DNA from 4 places in the Mesorhizobium sp. BAC0120 genome. Region 1 is predicted to be linked to each of the others. Evidence: predicted binding sites of a transcription regulator. Region 1 holds the regulator's gene; each other region holds the start of a gene.
The links. Region 1 encodes LexA, which represses DNA repair genes until DNA is damaged. Its sites were predicted from a motif close to TGTTCNNNNTGTGTTCNG; they were not measured.
Positions count from the first base shown of each region.

Region 2: uvrA (excinuclease ABC subunit UvrA) is a predicted target of LexA. The motif match lies at 1,421-1,438, and genes of this name have one in related genera.
Region 3: SAZ10_RS05285 (ATP-dependent helicase) is a predicted target of LexA. The motif match lies at 1,493-1,510, and genes of this name have one in related genera.
Region 4: SAZ10_RS03080 (ATP-dependent helicase) is a predicted target of LexA. The motif match lies at 1,187-1,204, and genes of this name have one in related genera.

Region 1 covers NZ_JAWRCU010000005.1:160,396-163,520, reverse strand. Annotated here, with positions in the region: gene SAZ10_RS13790 (hypothetical protein) at 1-460, opposite strand, end outside; gene lexA (transcriptional repressor LexA) at 758-1,474, shown strand; gene SAZ10_RS13780 (ComEC/Rec2 family competence protein) at 1,431-3,125, opposite strand, start outside.
Region 2 covers NZ_JAWRCU010000002.1:568,442-571,566, reverse strand. Annotated here, with positions in the region: gene SAZ10_RS06195 (single-stranded DNA-binding protein) at 1-216, opposite strand, end outside; gene uvrA (excinuclease ABC subunit UvrA) at 1,542-3,125, shown strand, end outside.
Region 3 covers NZ_JAWRCU010000002.1:382,451-385,575, forward strand. Annotated here, with positions in the region: gene SAZ10_RS05275 (isovaleryl-CoA dehydrogenase) at 1-761, opposite strand, end outside; gene SAZ10_RS05280 (TetR/AcrR family transcriptional regulator) at 727-1,392, opposite strand; gene SAZ10_RS05285 (ATP-dependent helicase) at 1,526-3,125, shown strand, end outside.
Region 4 covers NZ_JAWRCU010000001.1:650,790-653,914, forward strand. Annotated here, with positions in the region: gene SAZ10_RS03075 (glucose/quinate/shikimate family membrane-bound PQQ-dependent dehydrogenase) at 1-1,041, opposite strand, end outside; gene SAZ10_RS03080 (ATP-dependent helicase) at 1,244-3,125, shown strand, end outside.

The DNA.
Region 1 (3,125 bases):
GGCCAGTAAATGCGCCCCCTCCAATCGGGGCAGCTACACTGACTCCGGTTAGGCTAAGATTGGTTACATACCAATCATCGAACTCCTCGATCGGGACTGGTTTTGGCGCAGGATTCGGCGGGATAGGGGCCGGACTGCCGCCGGACGCCAGCAGGTTCAACTGCTTGAGCGTGTTCATGTTCGGATCGACAACGCCGTCGATGTTCTGAAAGATGCCACTGCTCTTCCAGAAGACCTGAAAGTCCCAGATCGCATCTGCAAGAACTTGTGGGCAGAATTTATTCGGCCCCGCAAGCGGCGGAGCAACGGTAATTCCGCTGAGGATCAGCCCCTTTTTTCCGCCCTTGTCAGTCGGGATCGACCAGAGGAGATCAATGATCTTCTGCTGATCCCGCTGATTGTTCGTCACATTCTGCTTGCGCCACCTCAGGCCGACCGGCCCATCCAGCGTGACAGGCATGCCCCCCTCCTGCAACGGGAATGCTCACTGTATCAGCTTTGAGTATGCTGTCCATCCGCTGCGCCCGCCCCCCGAAGACCGGGATTGCGCTGGCAGTTCGAGAGCAGCACTTGCAAGGATGGATGGTCTGACGCTCTGGAAGGTTGCAGACACCAGCCTTGCAATAGAGCTTCGTTGACCGGATACAGCAAACGTCCCCTTTACGGATTCATTAAAATTTAAACGGTTGCGGAACACAACTGGAACATATAGTGATTGTTCTGGTTTTGTTTTCGCTTCTGATTCTCGGGGCCGCCAATGCTGACGCGCAAGCAACACGAACTGCTTCTGTTCATTCACGAGCGGCTCAAGGAGGCCGGCATCCCTCCGTCCTTCGACGAGATGAAAGAGGCTCTCGACCTTGCCTCGAAATCCGGCATTCACCGGTTGATCACTGCACTCGAGGAGCGCGGGTTCATTCGCCGGCTTCCCAATCGGGCCAGGGCGCTGGAGGTATTGAGGCTCCCGGACTCGATCGCACCCGGCCTCGCGCCGGCGCGCAACAAGTTCTCGCCGAGTGTCATCGAAGGCAGTCTCGGCCGCAAGCCTGAGCCGGTGCGCCAGCGCATCGCCAGCAATGACGACGAAGGGGGCGGCGTTTCCATTCCGGTGATGGGCCGCATTGCGGCGGGCGTGCCGATCGAAGCCATTCAGCACAAGACCCACTCGATCTCGGTTCCACCGGAGATGATCTCCGGCGGCGAGCACTACGCGCTGGAGATCAAGGGCGATTCGATGATCGAGGCCGGGATTTTCGACGGCGATACCGTCATCATCCGCAACACCAGCACGGCCAATCCAGGTGATATCGTAGTTGCGCTGGTCGACGACGAGGAAGCGACTCTCAAGCGCTTCCGCCGCAAAGGTGCCTCGATCGCGCTCGAAGCCGCCAACCCAGCCTACGAGACGCGGATCTTCGGGCCTGACCGGGTCAAGGTGCAGGGCCGGCTGGTCGGGCTGATCCGCCGCTACTGAGCGATGCGGCCGGATCATCGGCTGCTTCATTGTCGATTCTAAGAGAGGCTGGGACCGTATTGGCTGTCGTCGCTTTCGGTTGCGCAGCGGCCTCGGTCGGCTTCTGCCGCTCATATGGCGCCAGCCCCCGCGCCTCGCGCGCGAAGGCCCGATGGGTATGCCAGGGCCGGTACGGCTTGCTGATCGCAAAATCGATTTCCGCGGACATTTGACCGGCGCGCCTCTGAAAACTTACTGACGCGCTGCCTCGCCGGGCGAGATCGCGCTTGGTGAGCACGGTTGGGCCGGCTTCTAGGCACGGGTTTTCTGCTGTAGCGTCGTCGATGACGATCAGCTGAGCGATCGCGCAAAACGGCAGTGCCTCGGCAGCGGTTGAAACATGGACGATCTGCGCCGCACTGACCGAATAGGCGACGCAGACATTTCCTGCGCAATTGAAAGCTTCCTCGCCGGTTTCGGCGAGCTGGCGAGGATCCTCGATCGCCACGTTCTTCGGCTTGGTGAGAACCTCGCTCCCAAGGGCACGCTGCCAGTCCTCGATCGTGAAGCCGTTCGGGCGCATTCGGTTGACAGCCAGCGCGCCATCGTCGGTACGGATTGTCAGCAGCCGCGCATCTTCCGAGATCAAAGCTTCGGGCAAACTGCGTTCCATGATGATCGCCAGGCCGGCGAATGTCAGGGGCACGGCAACGAGCCTGAGCCAAGTTGTCGACACCGTCGCGGCGATCAGCGCCGCAGTGAGCACGGCGACTGCGCTTGCCGGAACAAGCCCTACCCCGTCGATGGGCGACACGTCGGAGATCCATTCGGCAATCACGATCATGGCGGTCAGTCCCTTGCCCATCACTAGAAAGGCCCACTTGTCGAGACCGAACGGCATCAAAATCATGCCGAACACGGCGAAGGGCATGACGATCGCGGACACGATCGGCATGGCCGCAAGATTGGCCACCACGCTGAGCGGCGAAACGCGTTGGAAGTGGTAAGCACCGTATACTGCCGTCGCCGTCCCTGCGACCAGCGATGTGGCGGCCAGTCCTACGGCATGACCGATGATCTTTGTCAGGCCACTCCGGAGCAGGCCTTGGTCCGAACGAATTGCTGGCGGACCGCGTCGTCTTTCAGACCAGGAAGTATAGGCACCGATCAGCGCGGCGGTTGCAGCGAAGGACATTTGGAAACTGGGCCCGGCGACTTCGTGCGGCGAGACAGCGATGATGACGATCGCAGAGATGGCGAGATTGCGCATGCTGAGCGCCGCACGATCGAAGATCACCGCGACAAGCATGATGCCGATCATCAGGAAGCTGCGTTCCGCCGCAACGGAGAAGCCTGAAATGAAGAGATAGATGCCGAGCGCTAGAATGGCTGCGCCGGCAGCGTATTTCTTCACGGGCCGCCGCGATGCAAAGGACGGAAACAGCGCGAAGCCGGCACGAAGCGCTGTCATGATCGTTCCAGCCACGATCGCCATATGCAGGCCGGATATTGACAGCACGTGCGCGAGACCCGTTCGCCGCAGTGCCTCGTTCACATCGTCGGGAATCCCCGCACGCACGCCAGCGATCAGAGCGGCCGCAATCTCACCCTCCGCCTCGCCGTCAATTGCCGTCCGGATTCGGTCGCCCAGACCAGCACGCAAATTTTCTAC
Region 2 (3,125 bases), on a different contig from region 1:
CAGGTACTGCTCGGCAACCTTGGCGAGATTGTCGTTGAAGATCACGACACTGTGCCACTCGGTCCTGTCCTTGCGCTCGCCGGAGTTCTTGTCGCGCCAGGTCTCCGTGGTGGCGACCCTGAGATTGACGACCGGATCGCCCGAGTTCAGCCGCCTGATCTCGGGATCCGCCCCGAGATTACCGATCAGAATGACCTTGTTCACGCTACCCGCCATGATACTTCTCCGCGCTCGTCCGAAACCGTCGTCAAGTCGAAGGGCGAACTGTAGCCGATCGGCACACTCCTTGCCGCGCCCTCGTGGATTTTCTCTGCCCTGTCCACAGTTAGTTTGTTCTTATTTTGTTCTAAGCCATCGCTTGGTGACATGCAAGCGTCATTTAGGCATTTGCGGCTGAATTTCACGCCTTCTGCTCATCTACGCTCGCCGCAGGCAGTGCATGACGCCGCGCTCGCTCGATGGCTCATGTTGGTGGGCGGCCTCGCTCCCGCGCTCTCAACGCAATGAAGATGCCGGACGACATCGAACTTCGCGCATGGCTACGGGGTCATTTCCGGCTATGCTGCAGTGATGAAACGCAGCTGGCCGACGCTACCCCGATCCGTACTGCTGGCCTGCCTCGTCGGAGTGGCGAGTGGAACAGCATCTGCCGATCAGAAGCCAGCTGCATCCTCAAAGCTGCCGGGCGTCGACGCCAAATCCCGTATCGTCCGCTCCGCGCAACCCCTAGCCGAGCCGGAGCCGGAGACGGTCCAGTCACGCCCGCCGTCAGCCCCCGGCCAATGGGACGTCACAGTGTCCGGGACCGTCACGACAGACATTACTACCGGCGGCCTGCCCGTCCCGCGGCATTGATCCAAGTCGCTTCCGCTGTAGGCAAAAGAATGTCTGGCAAAAGAATGGCCCTGCCGCTTTGTCTAGCGCGCAGGGCCTTTCGGGATTTTGATCCTTAATGTTCCGGTCGTATCCGACCGGTTTTCTTCGGATACCTACCGGCTTACGCCGCGATCCGACTCTTAGTCTCTTCGATGTGGATGATAACGACTGGCTAGTCTGCCGAGCGCTCAGGCACTAAAACCGGCCGCGGCCCCGCCTTTATGCAGAGCCGATGCAGACTGGTCCGGTGGATTCATGCTCCACTCCTTGTCTGGTTGCTCCAATGCCTGTTTCGACCACCGCGATGCCCACGACATCTCGTGAGCGGCATTACGCCTCGCGGGCGATCGAAAAGACAGTTATAATTTTGGCACTCTGGCAATAGCCGTCAACCCATAACCGGTTCACGAATGTGAAATGTGATCGCCGCAGGCGATTTACCTGCAGCAGGCGAAGCTTCGCGCCCGCTGAGGATCAGCTGGAGCTCTGTGTCGACGCGTTCTCCGCCTGACGCTCCTGCTGACACGACGTTGTCAGGGGAGAGTGTTTCCGTTGCGTTCTTCTCTCGACATATTGCGGCGACCCACTACATTTGGGCGACCGACAGGCCCTGGCCCCGCCACGCGCCGATTCGCTTAGCTCCTATTTTCGCATTATGGATGGTCATGGCCGACCACAAGTTCATCTCCATTCGCGGCGCCCGCGAACACAATCTGAAGAATGTCGATCTCGACCTGCCGCGTGACTCGCTGATCGTCATGACGGGCCTGTCGGGGTCCGGCAAGTCGTCGCTCGCTTTCGACACCATCTATGCGGAGGGCCAGCGGCGCTATGTCGAGAGCCTGTCGGCTTATGCGCGGCAGTTCCTCGAAATGATGCAGAAGCCGGATGTCGACCAGATCGACGGCCTCTCGCCTGCGATCTCTATTGAGCAGAAGACGACTTCGCGCAACCCGCGCTCGACGGTAGGCACGGTCACCGAGATATACGATTATATGCGCCTGCTCTGGGCGCGAGTCGGCATTCCCTATTCGCCTGCGACCGGCCTGCCGATCGAGAGCCAGACGGTGTCCCAGATGGTCGACCGCGTGCTGGCGCTGGAAGAGGGCACTCGACTCTATATCATGGCGCCCATCGTGCGCGGCCGGAAAGGCGAATACCGCAAGGAGCTTGCCGAGCTGCAGAAGAAGGGCTTCCAACGCGTCAAGATCGACGGCGTCTTCCACGAAATCGCCGACGTGCCGGCGCTGGACAAGAAGTACAAGCACGACATCGACGTCGTCGTGGACCGCATTGTGGTGCGGCCGGATCTTGCTGCCCGCCTCGCCGACTCCCTGGAAACCTCGCTTAAGCTCGCCGACGGGCTTGCCGTGGCCGAATTCGCCGACCGCCCGCTGCCACCGGAAGCTACGGCGGAGGAATCCGCCTATAAGTCGAAGAACGACACGCACGAGCGTATCGTCTTCTCCGAAAAATTCGCCTGCCCGGTCTCCGGCTTCACCATTCCGGAGATCGAGCCACGGCTCTTCTCCTTCAACAATCCGTTCGGCGCCTGCCCGACCTGCGACGGGCTCGGCAGCCAGCGCGCCATCGACCCGGACCTCGTCGTGCCCGACGAGAACGTCACGCTGCGCGACGGCGCCATCGCGCCCTGGGCAAAATCGACCTCTCCCTATTACAACCAGACGCTCGATGCGCTGGGCAAGGAATACGGCTTCAAGCTCGGCGACAAGTTCTCCAGCCTGTCGGAGGCGGCCCAGCAAGCGATCTTGCGCGGCACGGGCGAGCGCGAGGTCACCTTCCACTATGACGACGGGCTGCGCTCCTACAAGACCACCAAGACCTTCGAGGGTGTGGTCCCGAACCTGGAGCGCCGCTGGAAGGAGACGGAGTCGGCCTGGATGCGCGAGGAGATCGAGCGCTTCATGTCCTCGACCCCCTGCCCGGCTTGCAACGGCTACCGCCTGAAGCCGGAAGCGCTCGCGGTCAAGATTGCCGGCAAGCACATCGGCGAGGCGACGGGGTTGTCGATCCGCAAAGCCGACCAGTGGTTCACCGAACTGCCGCAGGCGCTGAACGCCAAGCAGAACGAGATCGCCAGCCGTATCCTCAAGGAGATCCGTGAGCGGCTGCGCTTCCTCAACGATGTCGGCCTCGACTACCTGACCCTGTCGCGCAATTCCGGCACGCTCTCGGGCGGCGAGAGCCAGCGTATCCGGCTCGCCTCACAGATCGGCTCGGGGCTGACC
Region 3 (3,125 bases), on a different contig from region 1:
CCGCCGGCCAGCACCACGCGCTCATAGTCGAGGCCCGACATCAGCACCTCGACGCCGCGGCCGTGCTGGTGCACGACGTTTTCGAACGGCACGTCGACGTCCTCGAACACCAGCTCGCCTGTGTTGGAGCCGCGCATGCCGAGCTTGTCGAGCTTCTGCGCGACCGAAAACCCCTTCATGCCGCGCTCGATGATGAAGGCGGTGATGCCGCGCGAGCCCATGGTCGGCTCGGTCTTGGCGTAGACCAGCAGCGTGCCGGCGTCCGGACCGTTGGTGATCCACATCTTGGAGCCGTTCAGGACATAGCGGTCGTTGCGCATTTCGGCGCGCAGTTTCATCGACACGACGTCGGAGCCGGCGCCTGTTTCGGACATTGCGAGCGCGCCAATCTTCGCCCCGGAGCAGAGGTCCGGCAGATATTTGGCCTTCTGCTCGGGCGTGCCCCAGCGATTGATCTGGTTGATGCACAAATTCGAGTGCGCGCCATAGGAGAGGCCGACGGCTGCCGAGGCTCGGCTGATCTCCTCCATCGCGATCACATGGGCGAGATACCCCATGCCCGAACCGCCAAAGTCGGGATTGGCGGTGATGCCAAGCAGGCCGAGGCTGCCGAGCTCTTGCCAGAGCGGCATCGGGAAGTCGTTCGAACGGTCGATTTCGCCGGCGAGCGGAGCGATCCTCTCGCTCGCGAAGCGGCGCACCATGTCGCGCAGCGCGTCGATATCCTCACCGAGCGCGAAGTTCAGCGTGTTCGTGTACATTGCCTTGCCTTTTGTCGTCCTCGGCCCTGTTGCCGTCATGGCCTGCACCCACCAGCCGCATCGTCATGGTGAGATAGGTCTCGGTCACCTGCTCGACAGAGAGCCTTTCGTCGGGGCGGAACCAGACGATGACGCCGGTGATCATCTGAATGATCGCCATGGCGGTCAGGCCAATGTCATCCACCGCGAGGACACCTTGTTCGGTACCGTCGCGCAAGATCGTCCGCAAAGCCTTCTCATAGGCCGTTCTGAGCTTCAGGATCGCCGACAGCCGGTCGCGAGAAAGGCTGCGCAGCTCCATGTTGGAGACATGCGTCGAGTGACGGCGATCGATATGGAAGCGGATGTGGTTGGCGACATAGGCGGCGAGCCGCGCTACGGGATCGGTCGAGACCGGGCGTGCAGCCTCCCAGGCCGAGATCAGCCCCTCCATGTGTTCGCGCATCAGCGCGAAGAGGAGGTCCTCCTTGGTCGGGAAGTAGCGGTAAAGCGCGGCGGCCTGGACCCCAACCTCATTGGCCAACGCGCGCATCGACACAGCCTCATAGCCGTGCCGCGCCATCAGAACGAGCGCCGCCGAGCGTATCGCAGCTTGGGTCTTCTCGCCGTCGGAGCCTGTCGTTCTTGCCACGCCTGCCTCCCTCGAACAGTAATAAAACAAACGTTCAATTAATTCAACGCACCTTTCCGGGCCGTCGGTAACAGGTCACTCGTCGTGGGACCCTTTGCTTGCGAACGAAAAGGAAACAAGGCTTCATGCCGACATGAACGTTGCGTTTCGTGATTCGGGAACTCAAGCCACCTATCTCGACCGGCTCAATGCCGGCCAGCGCATGGCGGTTGAGCATGGGGGAGGGCGGGTTGCCGGCCCGCTGCTCATCATCGCCGGCGCCGGGTCCGGTAAGACCAATACGCTGGCGCACCGCGTCGCGCATCTCATCGTGAACGGCGCCGACCCGCGCCGCATCCTGCTGATGACCTTCACGCGCCGTGCCGCCGCGGAAATGACGCGGCGCGTCGGGCGTATCGCCGCCGACGTCCTTGGCGACAAGGCGACGGCATTGACGGAAGGCCTCACATGGGCCGGCACGTTCCACTCCGTCGGCGCGCGGCTCCTGCGCGATTATGCGCTGGAGATCGGGCTGGACCCGGCCTTCACCATCCACGACCGTGAGGACTCGGCCGACCTGATGAACCTTTGCCGGCATGAGCTCGGCCTGTCGAAGACCGAAAGCCGGTTCCCGGCCAAGAACACTTGCCTCGCCATCTATTCGCGCGTGGTGAATGCCGAAATGCCGATCGAGGATGTGCTGCGTAAGGCTTTTCCGTGGTGCTTCGAATGGGCGGCGGAATTGAAGGGATTGTTCGCAGCCTACGTTGAAGCTAAGCAGGCGCAGAACGTCCTCGATTACGACGACCTCTTGCTCTATTGGGCGCAGATGGCCGCGGAGCCGGCGCTCGTCGAACATCTCGGCGCGCGGTTCGATCACATCCTGGTCGACGAATACCAGGATACCAATCGCCTGCAGGCCTCGATTCTGATGGCACTCAAGCCGGACGGCGCGGGTATCACGGTCGTCGGTGACGATGCGCAGTCGATCTATTCGTTCCGGTCCGCCGAGGTGCGCAACATCCTCGATTTCCCGAAGCTGTTCCCCGTTGCAGCGGATATCGTCACACTCGACCGCAACTATCGCTCGACCGACACGATCCTGGCTGCGGCCAATGCCGTCATCGCGGAAGCCGAAGAGCGCTTCACCAAGGACCTCTGGACCGAACGGAAATCTTCGGAGAAGCCGCGCCTCGTCACCGTACGCGACGATGCAGGTCAGGCGAACTATGTCTGCGAGGCGGTGCTTGCCGAACGCGAGGCCGGTACGCGGCTCAAGGAGCAGGCGGTGCTGTTCCGTACGTCGCACCACAGCGGTCCGCTCGAAGTCGAACTGACGCGTCGCAACATTCCCTTCGTGAAGTTCGGTGGGCTGAAATTCCTCGATTCTGCGCATGTGAAAGACATGCTGGCCATGCTCCGCTTTGCCGAAAACCCGCGCGACCGCGTCTCGGGTTTTCGAGTCCTGCAGCTCATGCCGGGCGTCGGCCCGTCGACGGCCGGACAAGTGATCGACGCGATGGAGACTTCGCTCGACCCGACGATGGGTCTGGCTGCCGTGCGCGTGCCGCAGCGGGCCGAAGCCGATTGGCCTCGCTTCGTGGCCCTCTTCAAGGACGTGAGGGAGAGATCGGCCGCATGGCCGGCGGATCTCGAACAGGTGAGGCTCTGGTACGAGCCGCATCTGGAGCGCATCCATGAGGATGCCGAGGCGCGCCGCGCCGACCTCATGCAGCTCGAGCAGATCGCCGCGA
Region 4 (3,125 bases), on a different contig from region 1:
CTCCTGCGTCGAATAATCATCGTTCACCGCGCCGCCGACGATGATCTTGCCGCCGGCGATCAGGGGCGCCGAAGTGGAGTAGTAGTAACCGGATTTGTTCGCATAAGGCATATTCGCGAGCAAGTTCAGGGTCCCGCCCTCGGCAAAGCCCGGGCACACCTGGCCATTGGCGGCGTCGAGCGCGATCAGGCGCGCATCCGAAGTCGGCAGGTAGATGCGCTCAGCACACGGCTGTCCGGCCGCCACCTTGGTATCGTGAAAATAGGCTACCCCGCGGCAGGTCTGGTGTTGGCGCTGGCTTTCCGGTCTGATCTTTGCGTCGAATCGCCATTTCTCCTTTCCTGTCGCGGCGTCGAGGGCGATCGCCAGATCGTGCGGTGTGCAGATGTAGAGCGTGTCGCCGATCTTGAGCGGCGTTACTTGATAGGTTGTCTCTGGGACGTCGGCGGGCCCGCGAATGTCACCGGTGCGATAGGTCCAGGCCAGCGTAAGGTTGCCGACATTGTCGGTCGTGATCTTTGTGAGCGGCGAATAGCGCTGGCCGAACTGAGTGCGCCCGTAGAATTGCCATTCGCCGGCTGGCATCTGGCCGCCGAGATTTGGTGTCGCCGTGACCTTTTCCGTGCTGAGCTCGCCGGCCATGTTGTAGGGGTCGATCGTCAGCGAATAGGCGGCCACGCCCAGCGAGGCGAGCGTCGCTACGAGGAGCGCTGGGGTCCCGGACGCCCCCTTCAGCGTCCTGCGCACCCATGGCGTCAGCAGCCAGAGCCCCAGAAGCACGATCACGCCGCCTCGCGCGCCGAGCTGCCACCAGTCGAAGCCGATTTCCGAAACAGCCCAGATCAGCGTGCCGAGCATCAGCGCTGCGTAGAGCCAGAGCGCTGCGTGATTGCGGCGCCACAGCAAGACAGCGGTGATGATGAAAGCCAGCCCGGCGATCGCGTAATACCAGTTCCCGCCGAGCGCGACGAGCCAGATGCCGCCGGCGCCGATCGCAAGACCGACAATCAGGAAGATGAGGCAGGTGACAGCGATCGCCATGGCCGTGCTCCTTGGTGCGGTGGCGTTGCCTAACCCGCGAGCACGGAAAGCTGTTCCTGCGGCCGGCGCGCTCTCCAGTTCACTTTGTCGCGCTGTCAACGAAGGGACATGGCCGGGCGAGTGTCACCTGCGCGATGTCTAAATCCGGAACAAATCGGACACGCGGCTGGCCTTTCCTGCCCGAATCACTACATTCGGGGCGATGTCCGGCAATCCCGACGACATACCTTTCTTTGATGAACCGCCCGAGCCTGCCCCTGCCCGCTCGGGAGGCATTGCCGCGCGCGCCATGGCCGCCCGCGCCGCTGCCGCGCCGAGCTATCTCGAAGGGCTGAACCCGGAGCAGCGGCTAGCCGTCGAGACGACCGAGGGGCCGGTTCTGGTGCTTGCCGGCGCGGGCACGGGCAAGACGCGTGTGCTCACCACCCGCATCGCCCATATCCTGGCGACCGGCCGGGCCTTCCCATCCCAGATCCTTGCGGTGACCTTCACCAACAAAGCCGCGCGCGAGATGAAGCAGCGCATCGGCCTGTTGATAGGCGAGAACAATGTCGAGGGCATGCCCTGGCTCGGCACCTTCCACTCGATCGGCGTCAAGCTGCTTCGCCGCCACGCTGAGCTCGCCAATCTCAAGCGCGATTTCACGATCCTCGACACCGACGATCAGGTGCGGCTCCTGCGCCAGCTGATCCAGGCCGAGGGTCTCGACGACAAGCGCTGGCCGCCGCGCACCCTGGCGATGATGATCGACAATTGGAAAAACAAGGGGCTCGGGCCGAAGGACATTCCCGAGGGAGACGCCCGTTCATTCGGCAATGGCAAGGGCCGCGAGCTCTACCGCGCCTACCAGGACCGGCTCTCGACCCTGAACGCCTGCGATTTCGGCGACCTCCTGCTCCACCCTATTCGCATCTTCCGCGAGCACCACGACGTGCTCGCCGAATACCACCGCAAGTTCAAATACATCCTGGTCGACGAGTACCAGGATACCAACACCGCGCAGTACATGTGGCTGAGGCTGATTGCGCAGCGGCCGCAGGGACAGTCATCTTCTCCCCGTCCAAGGGAAGAAGGTGAGGGGCAATCGGCCGAAGGCCGCAAGCCCGACCGGGCGCCCGAGCCGTTGCGAGGCCCCCGCGGAGCGCCCGCGCCGGCCCGCGCGGAACAGCGCGTGAGCGAGAAAAAACCCACACAACAGATTAATATTTGTTGTGTCGGCGACGACGACCAGTCCATCTACGGCTGGCGCGGCGCCGAAGTGGACAACATCCTGCGCTTCGAGAAGGATTTCCCCGGCGCCACGGTGATCCGCCTGGAGCGCAATTATCGCTCCACCAAACACATTCTCGGCACCGCCTCCCATCTGATCGCCCACAATGAGGGCCGGCTCGGCAAGACCCTCTTCACAGACCGCGTCGACCCCGAGGACCCGAAGGTCTTCGTCCATGCCGCATGGGATTCGGAGGAAGAAGCGCGCGCCGTCGGCGACGAGATAGAGCGGCTGCAGCGCCAGGGCCACAATCTCAACGACATGGCGATCCTGGTGCGCGCCTCCTTCCAGATGCGCGAGTTCGAAGATCGCTTCGTCACGCTGGGCCTCAATTACCGCGTCATCGGCGGCCCGCGTTTCTACGAGCGAATGGAGATACGCGACGCGCTCGCCTATCTGCGCGTTGTCGCGCAGGGCGCCGACGACCTCGCCTTCGAGCGCATCATCAACGTGCCGAAGCGCGGCTTGGGCGAATCCACCGTTGCCCAGGTCCACGCCACCGCTCGCGCGCTGGGCGTCCCGATGCTGGAAGCTGCGGGAAACCTCGCCGAGAGCGACGAGCTGAAGCCGAAACCACGCGCCGCGCTCCGCGAGGTCGCCGCCAACTTCGCCCGCTGGCAGGGCCTGCTCGAATCGAAGCCACACACCGAGCTCGCCGAGATCATCCTCGAGGAGAGTGGCTACACCGAGATGTGGAAGAACGACCGCTCCGCCGAGGCGCCGGGCCGGCTCGAGAACCTCAAGGAGCTGATCCGCTCCATGGAGGAATATGAGTCGCTGCGCGCCTTCCTCGAGCATGTCGCGCTGGTCATGG